2 regions of the Phenylobacterium sp. genome follow, and region 2 is predicted to be linked to the other one. Evidence: predicted binding sites of a transcription regulator. Region 2 holds the regulator's gene; the other holds the start of a gene.
The links. The regulator LexA, encoded in region 2, represses DNA repair genes until DNA is damaged. The targets are predictions, from matches to a motif close to ATGTTCNCNANNTGTTCT.

Region 1 (5,697 bases), 4.5 Mb from region 2:
GACCATCACCATCGATGCGGCCGAGACGCTGGACACCCTGGCCGTCAAGATCCGCCGCGCGTCGGGCTTCCAGGCCAAGGTCACGATCTCGACCTCCGAGGGCATGCGCAGCCTGCGCGTGGAGCCCACGACCGACCGCAACATCATCGAGTTTGGGGCCGGCAAGGCCGACCGCGATGCCCTGGCCATGCTGGGCATCTCCGAGGGCGTCGTCCGCAAGACCAGGATCGTCGATGGCAAGACGCTCCCGGCCGACGGCAAGGCCATGCTCTACGGCTTGGGCCTCGAGGACGGGCTGAACCTGACCGGGGACATGGATCGGAACCACGCCCTGGCCGTGGTCGGCAAGGCGATGGGCATCGTGCGTCAGGTCTACAAGGACCTCGTCGCCGCGTCGCAGCCGCAGTCGGCCATAGCCGCCAAGGCCGCTTCGGGACCCGTGCCGGCCTACCTGAACAACCAGATCGCCAACTATCAGGCCGCGCTCTCGCGTCTGGGCGGCTAGGCAGCCCGTGCGGCGCCTTGAAAGCGCCGGGCGCGGGGTCTAGCCAGGGCGGATGGAGACGCCGCCAGAATCCCCACAGTCGCCGCGGAAACGCGGGTTCCCGGTCGTCGTGGTCGGCGGGCTGGCCGCGCTGGTCGCCGGGTTGGGCGCCGCCTGGATGCTGATCGGCGACGGCGGCGGCTCCGAGCGCGCCCCTCCGGCGTCAGAAGGCGGGCTGGTGATCGACGCCATGGGACCGGACGACGGGCCGGCCCAACCGGGCAAGCTGCTGCGCTGCTTCGTGCAAGGCCAGTTCGTGGGCGAACTCAGCCTCACCGCCTGCGCACAGAGAAACGGCGTCGCGACCGACGCGCTGGACGTGGGCCTGGACGAGACCGGGGCCCTGGCGGCGGCCGAGCAGGCCGGCCAGGTGCTGACCCCGTTGCCGCCGGTCGAGGCGGATCCGCCGGTGGAGGTCGAGTCCGCCTTGCCGCCCGCTGACGCGGACGCCGAGGAGCCCGCGCCGCCGCCGGCCAACATATGCTGGCGTCACGGGGGCGGGCGTTGGCGCAAGGTGGCCTCGGAGGGCGACCTGAACGCCTGTCTGCAGACCCTGTTCGCGGGGCGCTGCGAGAAGGGCGCCGGCGCCAGCTACGGCCGCTTCGGCGGCCAGACGCTGCGGCTGGTGGCCGGCCGCGTCGAGGTCTCGGACGACAATCGCACGTTCCGCACCCTGACGGCGCAATCGCCCGACTGCGCCATTCCGCCGGTCGGGTAGGGCTGCTAGGCTCGGATCATGCCCGTAAAATCGACGCTCGCCGCCCTCATCGTCTGCGCCGCCGCCCTGGGTGTCAGCGCCTGCGCCAAGAAGACCACGCCGCCGGGTGACGCGCGGGTTTGCTACCACGTGGTTCCGCAGAAAGATCAGTCCCTTAAGTACAACAAGCTCGTAGAGACTGACAGCCTCGAGAAATGCGCCGCGAACCTCGAGGCGATGCGCATCAAGTTCCTGACCCTGGGCGGCAACCGCCAGGAGATCTACGGGGCCTACCAGGCCAACTTCCTGTTCCTGCAGAAGGAAGGGGTTCTGACCTCCACCTCCCTGGAGGGCCCGCGCTACGTCGCCCTGGTCCGCACCGGCGACGGCCGCTTGGCCACCCCGGGGGCCATGCCTCAGTAATCCCCAGCTATCTGCTGTGGACGGTTCCGAAAAGTCGGAACAAATATGGAACATTTGCTTGTTAACGGCGGATCGGCGCGCTAGCGTGCCCGCTTGGGCAGAGAGCCCGCTTCCTACGGAAACCAAGGACCAGATCGATGGCGGGCAGCGTCAACAAAGTCATTCTCATCGGCAACCTCGGCGCGGATCCCGAAATCCGGTCGCTGGGCTCGGGCGATCGGGTCGCCAACCTGCGCATCGCCACGTCCGAGTCCTGGCGCGACCGCAACACCGGTGAGCGCAAGGAAAAGACCGAGTGGCACCGCGTGGTGGTGTTCAACGAGAACATTGTGAAGGTCTGCGAGAACTACTTGAAGAAGGGCTCGACGGTTTACATCGAGGGGTCGATCCAGACCCGCAAGTGGACCGATCAGTCGGGCCAGGAGAAGTATTCCACCGAGATCGTGCTGCAGAAGTTCCGCGGCGAACTCACCATGCTGGGCGGCCGCGGTGAGGGGGCCTCCCAGGGTGAGGGCGGCTACGACGGCGGCTACTCCGGCGGTGGCGGCGGCGGCTTCTCGTCGGGGCCACGCCAGGGTGGCGGCGGCTCGCGCCCCAGCGAAGACTTCTCCGCCAACCTGGATGACGAAATCCCGTTCTAGAGCCGGACACGGCTGAGGCGAAGGCAGGCGGCCGGCTGCGAAAGAGTCGGCCGTCTTATCCGCGGGCACGCGCCACGGTCCGATGGCCCAAGACCCATCTTCACGCCTTGCCGGGTTCTTCAGATTCGCCTGTGAGGAGAAAAATCGCCTTCAGAATCGCCCATGAGGGGAAGGCGACTGCGACCTGTCGGCTCTCGCCGGTCAGCGACGTGGTCGGACAGGATCAGAGCCGTGTCCGCAAGGACCACAGCTCAGGGAAGCAACGGCGCTTGAGCGTGCTCTGCAGGTAGCTTGCGCCGTCGGTGCCGCCGGTGCCGCGCTTGCCGCCGATGATCCGCTCGACGGTCAGCACATGCTTGTGCCGCCAGGTCAGCAGCGCGTCGTCCAGGTCCACCAGCTTCTCGGCCAACTGATAGAGTTCCCAGTGGCGGGCGGTGTCGCGGTAGACCGCGAGCCAGGCGTCCTCCACCTCGGCGGAGGGCGCATAGGGCTGCGAGACGTCGCGGTTCAGCACCTCGGGCGGCAGGGACAGACCGTGGGTGGCCATCCGCGCCAGGGCGTCGTCGTAGAGGCTGGGCGCCGACAGCGCCGCCTTCAGCTCGGCCAGCGCGTCGCTGCCTTCCTCCTGGAACGCCAGGAACGAGGCGTCCTTCAGGCCCAGCAGGTACTCCACCGTCCGGAACTGCCAGGACTGGAAGCCGGAACTTGTCCCCAGGCCGCCGCGGAAGGTGAGGTAGTCGGCGGGCGTCATGGTGGCCAGCACGTCCCACGACAGCGTCATGATCGTCTGGATTCGCGAGACCCGGGCCAAGGCCTTGTAGGCTGGCTCCGCGTCGCCCTCGCGGATCAGCCGTTTGGCCAGCTTCACCTCGTGGATGATCTCCTTGAGCCACAGTTCCTTCGTCTGGTGGATGACGATGAACAGCAGTTCGTCGTGGCGATCGCTGGCGGGGTGCTGGGCGCTGAGCAGCCGGTCGAGGCCGAGATAGCCCGCGTAGGTGATGGTCTTGTCAGTCACGGGCGGGAGAGGGACCGGCTCGGCCGCTCCAAGTCAAGCTGTCGAAGGCTAGTTGGAGCCTTCGCCCTTCGGCTCGGGCGGCGGGCAGACGTCGGCGATCCGGTGGGCGTCGGTCGAGGCCTTGCCGGTGATGTCGAGCCCCAGGAACTCGGTGGCGATCTCGGCCGTCAGGGTGAAGCTGGTAGGGGTGTAGGCGCCCGCGCCCTTTACGGCCACCTTGTGCCCCTTCTTGGAGACGCAGGTGCCCTTGAGCGCGATCTTCCCGCCGGAGAACACCTTGGTGGGATAGGTGCAGGCGTAGTGGCGGTTGGACGGGCCCGAAACGAACTTGTCGACATCGGCCGGCGTGATGCAGCGCCGCTCGGTCTTGCTCTGCTTGATGGGCGACAGGAGCTTGTTGGTCGACTCCCAATAGCCTGGCTGGATCGGCGGCGGGGCGGCCAGGGCGGCGCCGGCGCATAGCGCCGCGACCAGGGAGAGGGGGACGGTGAGGCGGGTCATCGCGTCGGACTCTGGTTTCGGATTCCGGCGCCAGGGTGGCGAGAGTCGGATGAACGGTGGCTTACCGGGTGTCCAGGCGCAGGGCAGGGCCCGTGTCCAACTTGTCCATGTTCTGCTGACGGATCGCTTCGCCGGCGGCGTCGTACAGGAAGGGCAGCACCGCGTAGCGCCGACCCCGGGTGACGGGTGTCGCCTCGTGCAGCAGGCTGCAGCAGAACACCACCGCGCCTCCGGTGGGCGGCCGGTAGGTGCGCGGTCCAAACTCGGGGAAGCGCAGGTCGCCGCCTTCGAAGTCCTCGGCGTTCAGGTTGATCGAGACGGCGAACTTGCGGTGCGCGGTGCCCAGCGAAACGTTGTCGCGGTGGGGCCGGAAGAAACCGCCTTCCCCCGCGTCGTAGCAGGCGATCAGGTAGCGCTCGAGCCGCGTCGGGTTGAAGTGGAAGGCGCGGCGGATCATCCCGCTGAGATTGCGATCCAGTCCGGTCATGATCCCGGCCTTCAGCTCGGGATCGGTCACGCTGACGTCGCGACGGCTCTTCATGTTGTCGAGCACGCCCACGGTGCGCCCGCCGATGTCGCGCATCACGCCTGAGACCTGTCCGCCCTGAGCGTCGTAGTAGGCCATCAGCTTCCGGCAGAACTCGGGCTCGAAGACCCGCGGGACGACCAGCACCGGCGCGATGAGGGGGGCGCCCGCATGCATCGCCACCGGCGGCAGCGCCGAGATTCGCTGAAGCATCGCCTGGGTCTCGCTGAGCGGCGACCGGGCCATCACCCGCAGCGTCGGGTCCAGCAGCACCCAGCCCGGTTCGTCGCCGAACCGCGACGCGACCTTGGCGTCCGGGTCCAGGAACCAGCGCACCCCCGGGACGGCGTCCGGCGGTACGTTGGCGAAGTCGCCCTGCGGCGAGATCATCAGCCCGCAGACGTGGCGATCGTTCAGCAGCGCCCGAATCGGGGCGAGCGCGGCGGCGGCCTCGGCCTCGGCCGCCGTGTCGCGCGGCATCAGCCCCAACAGCACGTAGCGGCCGGCGACAGTGTTGAAGTGGAAGTTGGGGTTCGCCCGGGTGGGTGCGAAGAATTCCGGCGCGAATTCGCCCTCGGACAGCGGCGGCAGGGCCCAGCGGTCGCTCATGCCTGGGTCTCCCGGGGCGCGGCTGTGCGCGCCTCGTAGGCCGCCCGCACTTCGGCGCCCGCGGCGTCGAACAGGAAAGGCAGGAACGCATAGCGTTTGCCCGCCGTGACTGGCAGGGCCTCGTGCATCAGGCTGCAGGAGAACACCACCGCGCCTCCCGGCGGCGGGCGATAGGTGGCGGTCCCGAACTCGGCGAAGCGCAGGTCGCCACCCGCGAAATCGTCATTGAGGTTCAGCGAGCAGGCGAACTTGCGGTGCGCGGTGCCTTGGGTGGTGTTGTCGCGATGCGGGTGGAACACGGCCTGATCGGCGGCGTCGTAGCAGCTCACCAGGTAGCGCTCGATGTGGGTGGCGTCGAATTCGAAGCTGAGCTTGATCAGCGGGAACAGGCGCCGTTGCAGCCGCGCGCGGATCGCCGCCTGCAGCTCTGGATCGTCGAGCCAGATGTCGCGACGCTTCTTGAGCTCGTCCATCACCGCGACGGTGCGGTCGCCATCGTCGCGCATCACGCCAGTGAAGTCGCCCCCGGTCTGCTGGTGGCGCTCGATCAGCGCCTGGCACAGCTCGGGCTCGAAGATGCGGGGCGCGATCAGCACCGGCGCGTGCAGCGTCACGCCAGCATGGTCGTTGACCGGGGGCAGGGCGGTCACACGGGCCATCATCGCCTCGCCCGCCTCGATCGGCTCGGCCGCTATCACCCGCAGCGTGGGATCCAGCAGCACCCAGTGCGGCTCGGGT
Region 2 (5,697 bases):
GCGCAGGTGCAGGACGCCGTCGAGCGGGTGATCTCCGCCGCCGCGGATGGCGACGAGCAGCTCCACACCGACTGGTGTCACCGCTTCGACCGCGAAGTGGACGACTGGAACGAGAAGCCCGACTGGATCGTGGACGACGTCGACGCCGTCATCCGCCGCGTCTGCAAGGCCCTGGGCCTCCCCGACGACTACGCCCAACGCTGGCGGGATCTGCCGGACCCCACCTTCTTCCCCGACCCCGAGCCCGCCACACCCGAAGATATCGCCGCCGGCAACGCCGCCGCCCGCGCCTTCACCGCCGGCCTGCGGCCCATGGCCACGGATCACACCTCGGCGCGTCCCGCGAAACCGCCCTGGCGCCCCTCCGGCTGACGCGCCGCCCGCGCGAAGCGCCCTCAATCCAAACCACGAAATACACGAAAGCGAGCCGGCTCCCGCCGCCCGCGGGCCGCCTCGTGCCTGTTCGTGTATTTCGTGTATTTCGTGGTTCAGATCATGACAGCGCCTGCGGCGCGCAGGGCGTCGCCCGCCCCTTACTCCGGCGCGCCCTGGGCCGTGTGTTCGGTCTGCACCGGCGGGGCCAGCACCATCACCGTGGCGAACACGACCGACGTCACCGCCAGCGCCGTGGCCGCCAGCAGCGCCGGCCACATCGGATCCCGACGCACAGGGCTCTTCAACAGCGAACGCGCGCGCGCCACTTCCCGGGGATCGAGAGCCGAATCGCTCATGGACATGTCCGCAGCATCCCGCCAGGCGCCTTCCGCCGCAAAGCCCCATGGCGCATTCCCTTCGAAAGCGTCCCTGGAACCCTTATTTGACGACGGCGCACGCCGAAGCGGAGTCCACTTCGGCTGGAAATCGTCTATGGAACCCCAATGATCCTCGTCGTCGATAACTACGACAGCTTCACCTACAACCTCGTCCACTACCTGAACGAGTTGGGGGCGGAGACGGTTGTCCATCGCAATGATGCGATCTCCGTCCACGAGGCGTTGGGTCTTCGGCCGGAGGCCGTCCTGCTCAGCCCGGGACCATGCACCCCGAACGAAGCCGGCATCTGTCTCCAGCTCATCGGCGAGGCGCCGGAATCCCTGCCGATCCTCGGCGTCTGCCTGGGCCACCAGGCCATCGGCCAGGCGTTCGGCGGCGAGGTCGTCCGCGCCCGCGCCCTGATGCATGGGAAAACCAGCCTTATCCATCACACCGACACGGGTGTCTTCAAAGGCTTGAAGAACCCTTTCACGGCGACGCGTTATCACAGCCTGTCGGTGGAAAAGGACGTTCTGCCGCAGGTTCTCGAGGTCACCGCCCGCACCGAGGACGGCGAGATCATGGGCGTCCAGCATCGGACCCGGCCGATCCACGGCGTGCAGTTCCACCCCGAGAGCATCGCCACCGAATGCGGCCACGAACTCTTGGGCAACTTCCTCGACCTGGCCGGCGTGAAGCGCCTGGCGCAGATCTGACCGCCGCCGGTCAGCCTTCATGTCCGCCGCCTTCAAGCCCCTGCTGATGCGCCTCGCCGACGGCGGCACGCTGTCGGAGGAGGACGCCGGCGACTTCTTCGCCGCCTGCCTGCGCGGCGAGCCGACCCCGGCGCAGGTGGGCGCGGCGCTCACCGCCATGCGCATGCGCGGCGAGACCATGGGCGAGATCACCGCGTGCGCGCGGGCCATGCGCAAGGCGGCCATCCATATCGAGCCGCCCTACCCCACGATCGACGTCTGCGGCACCGGCGGCGACGGCCAGCACACCTACAACATCTCGACCGCCGTGGGCTTCGTGGCGGCCGGCGGCGGCCTCAAGGTCGCCAAGCACGGCAACCGGGCGCTCTCCTCGAAGTCGGGCGCCGCCGACGTGCTGTCGGAACTGGGCGTGGCCATCGACGCCGGGCCCGAGCGCCAGTTCAAGGCGCTGGATGAAGCCGGCATCTGCTTCCTGTTCGCCCAGTCGCACCACGGCGCCATGCGCCACGTCTCCCCGATCCGCAGCGAGCTGGGCTTCCGCACGATCTTCAACCTGCTGGGCCCGCTGACGAACCCCGCCGGCGCCAAGCGCCAGGTCGTGGGCGTCTTCGCCGAGCGCTGGGTGGCCCCGTTGGCCCAGGTGCTGGGCGCCCTGGGCTCGGAGCGCGCCTGGGTGGTCCACGGCGGCGGCATGGACGAGATGACGACGACCGGCGAGTCCAGCGTCGCCGAGTATCGCGAAGGCCAGGTCCGCCTCTTCACCGTGACGCCCGAAGCCGTGGGCCTGCCGCGCGCCGCGCTGGCCGACCTCACCGGCGGCACGCCGGCCGAGAACGCCGTGGCGCTCCGCGACCTGCTGAAGGGCAAGCCCGGCCCCTACCGCGACATCGTCCTGCTGAATTCCGCCGCCGCCTTCCTGGTCGGCGACAAGGTCGAGACCCTCCGCGAAGGCGTCGAACTGGCGGCCCGGGTCATCGACGACGGCCGCGCCCAGGCCTCACTCGACAAGCTGGTCGAGATCGCGCCGCGGTCGCTGGACTCCTGATGGCCGATATTCTCGAGAAGATCGCTGCCTATAAGCGTGACGAGGTCGCAGAGCGGAAGGCCGCCCGCCCCGCGATCTCCACGGCCGGCGTCAGCGCGCCGCGCGGCTTCCGCGCCGCCCTGGAGCGCGCCCACGGCCCCGGCCGCCTGGCCCTGATCGCCGAGATCAAGAAGGCCTCGCCGTCCAAGGGCCTGATCCGCGCGGACTTCCATCCGCCGGCACTGGCCCGCGCCTACGAAGCCGGCGGCGCGGCGTGCCTGTCGGTGCTCACCGACACGCCCAGCTTCCAGGGCGCCGACAGCTACCTCACCGCCGCCCGCGGCGCCGTCTCGCTGCCCTGTATCCGCAAGGAGTTCCTGGTCGACCCGTGGCAGGTGGCCGAGAGCCGCGCGCTGGGCGCCGACGCCATTCTGGTGATCCTGGCGATGGTGGACGACGCGCTGGCCGCCGACCTGATGGCCGAGGCCCGCGCCCACGGCATGGACGCGCTGGTCGAGGTGCATGACGAGGCCGAGATGGCCCGCGCCGGACGGCTGGGCGCCGACCTCGTCGGGGTGAACAACCGTGACCTGCGGACCTTCACCGTCGACCTCGCGATCACCGAGCGCCTCGCCGCGCTCGCGCCGGCGAACGCCCTGCTGGTCACCGAGAGCGGCCTGTTCACCGCCGCCGACGCCGCTCGCCTCGAGGCCTCCGGCGCCCGCGCCATGCTGGTCGGCGAGAGCCTGATGCGCCAGGCCGACGTCACCGCGGCGACTCGCGCCCTGCTGGGCTGAGTCGGCTCTACATGAGAAAAACCGCAACGATTTCAGTGGGCCTAGGTGTAACTTGACATTAACGCGGAACACCTAGAGAACATCGACAGAAGTTGGCGGTTTGTTCTGCGAGGTCCTGAAATGCTTACCCGCAAGCAGCATGAGTTGCTCATGTTCATCCACGAGCGGATCAAGGAATCGGGCGTCTCACCGTCGTTCGACGAGATGAAGGAGGCCCTCGATCTGGCCTCCAAGTCCGGCATCCACCGGCTGATCACCGCCCTGGAAGAGCGCGGTTTCCTTCGCCGCCTTCCCCACCGCGCCCGGGCGCTGGAAGTGGTGAAGCTGCCGCAGCAGGCCACCGCCGCCGCCCCGCCCAAGGGTCGGGCCCCGTTCAAACCCCAGCTGGTCGAGGCCGGCTCCGCGGTCGCGGTCGCCGCCAACGACAGCCGCGAACTGCCGATCCTCGGCAAGATCGCCGCCGGCACGCCGATCGAGGCGATCCAGCAGGAACGCGACCGCATGCCGGTGCCTGAGAGCATCCTGGGCGCGGGCGAGCACTTCGTCCTCGAGATCGCCGGCGACTCGATGATCAACGCCGGCATCCTCGACGGCGACTTCGTGGTCATCAAGCGCACCGACAGCGCCGTCTCGGGCGACATCGTGGTCGCCCTGGTCAACGGCGAGGAAGCCACCCTCAAGCGCCTGCGCAAGAAGGGCGCGTCCATCGCCCTCGAAGCCGCCAACCCCGCCTACGAGACCCGCATCTTCGGCCCTGACCAGGTGGCCGTGCAGGGCAAGCTGGTCGGCCTCATCCGCCGCTACCACTGACCCATACGAAATCGACGATGAAGACCCGCTCGCCACGCCCGTGGCGGGCGGTTTTCATGAGCGCCTCCAGGCTCTCGAACCCGCCCTCCCGCGCCATGGCCTCGGTGACGTCGTCCAGGTCCACTTCCCGCAGGCGCGTCACCTCGATGAACCCGTCCAGCAGCCGGTAGCGCCCGCCCACCTTCACCCGCGGCGTCAGCCAGATCCGCACGCTGGTGGTGATCTCGCCCGACCGGACCCGCTCGCGCAGCGGCCTGGCGAACATCATCGCGGGTCATACCCCCAGGTCCACGGCCGCCGCCCCCGCTGGTCCTGCGCCCAGACGATCCGCCAGCCGCCGCCCTGCCGATAGAGCTCGGCCGAGCCGCCCGCCGCGAAGTCGGCCCCCGTCAGCACCAGCGGCGCCGCGCAACTCTCCGGCTTGAAGCTGTTCCGCAGGATCACCACGTCAGCTCCCGTGCAGAGCGCCTCCAACCTGCCCGCCTTCAACGGCCGCTTCAGGTTCCACGCCGCCGCCAACTTCACCGGAGCCTCGGCCTTCGCCAGGCAGCTCCACCGGTCGCACTGGAACCGCGCGTCCCGCTCGGGCTCGCTGATCACCGGCGTCAGCCCGCGTCGCCGCGACCACAACTCAGCGCCGAACAGCTTCACATCGGGCCGCAGCAGGACGCTCTCACGCCCCTCCCGAACCGCCACCGCCGCCCCGTCGGCGCTCACCCACACATCCGGAGCCGCAGGCCGGGGCGCCCACAGGATCGCCAGCGCCAACGGCAGGCCAGCCCACCGGAACGGCCCGCGCCACAGGCAGACGAACAGCAGTCCGAGGAAGCTGGCCGGCAGCACCCAGTCCGGCGCGCTGGGGATCACCACCTGCGCCGCTGGCGCGCCGGCCGCAGTCGCCGCCACCTGGTTCATCAACCCGATCGACCACCCCGCCACCTCCAGCGGCGCCTGCCCCAGGCCGAATGGCGTGAGCGCCGCGCCCAGCGCCAGGCCCGGCATCATCAGGAACGACGAGATCGGCGCGACGACGAGGTTGGCGAACAGGCCCCAAGTCGAGACGCGGTTGAAGTGCTGGATCGCGAAAGGCCCCGTGGCCAGGCCCGCCACGAAGCTCACCGCCAGGCTCGCCGCCGTCCAGGTCATCGCCGCCTGCGGCCAGCGGATCCACCAGGGGACCTCGATCTCCTTCACCGGCCGCGGCCAGACCTCGGCCAGGGCGACCAGCGCGGCGGTCGCGGCAAAGCTCATCTGGAACCCCGGCTCGGTCACGGCCTCGGGCTGCAGCAGCAGCACGCCCATGGCCGCCAGCGCCAGCGCATGCAGGCTGATCGCCTGCCGGTCGGCCAGGATCGCCCCGAACGCCACCGCCGCGGTGATCGCGGCCCGCTCGGCCGGCGGCGGCGCGCCTGACAGCACCAGATACCCACCCACCGCCGCCAGCCCCACCAGCGCGGCCACCTTCTTGCCCGAGACCCGGAGCGCCAGCCATGGCCAGGCCGCCACCAGAAGCCGCGCGGCAGCGAACGCGAAGCCGCCCACGATGGCCATGTGCAGGCCGCTGATCGAGATGATGTGCGCGAGGCCCGCAGCCCGC

Region 1: ssb (single-stranded DNA-binding protein) is a predicted target of LexA. The motif match lies at 1,701-1,718, and genes of this name have one in related genera.

The regions. Positions count from the first base shown of each region.
Region 1 is NZ_OZ260078.1:4,757,393-4,763,089, forward strand. Features, by position in the region: gene ACQ66R_RS23385 (hypothetical protein) at 1-505, shown strand, start outside; gene ACQ66R_RS23390 (hypothetical protein) at 558-1,262, shown strand; gene ACQ66R_RS23395 (hypothetical protein) at 1,281-1,664, shown strand; gene ssb (single-stranded DNA-binding protein) at 1,802-2,305, shown strand; gene ACQ66R_RS23405 (tryptophan 2,3-dioxygenase) at 2,529-3,308, opposite strand; gene ACQ66R_RS23410 (DUF3617 domain-containing protein) at 3,372-3,824, opposite strand; gene ACQ66R_RS23415 (2OG-Fe(II) oxygenase) at 3,886-4,959, opposite strand; gene ACQ66R_RS23420 (2OG-Fe(II) oxygenase) at 4,956-5,697, opposite strand, start outside.
Region 2 is NZ_OZ260078.1:270,211-275,907, forward strand. Features, by position in the region: gene ACQ66R_RS01340 (hypothetical protein) at 1-372, shown strand, start outside; gene ACQ66R_RS01345 (hypothetical protein) at 534-731, opposite strand; gene ACQ66R_RS01350 (anthranilate synthase component II) at 879-1,469, shown strand; gene trpD (anthranilate phosphoribosyltransferase) at 1,489-2,514, shown strand; gene trpC (indole-3-glycerol phosphate synthase TrpC) at 2,514-3,290, shown strand; gene lexA (transcriptional repressor LexA) at 3,411-4,100, shown strand; gene ACQ66R_RS01370 (ASCH domain-containing protein) at 4,081-4,368, opposite strand; gene ACQ66R_RS01375 (ComEC/Rec2 family competence protein) at 4,365-5,697, opposite strand, start outside.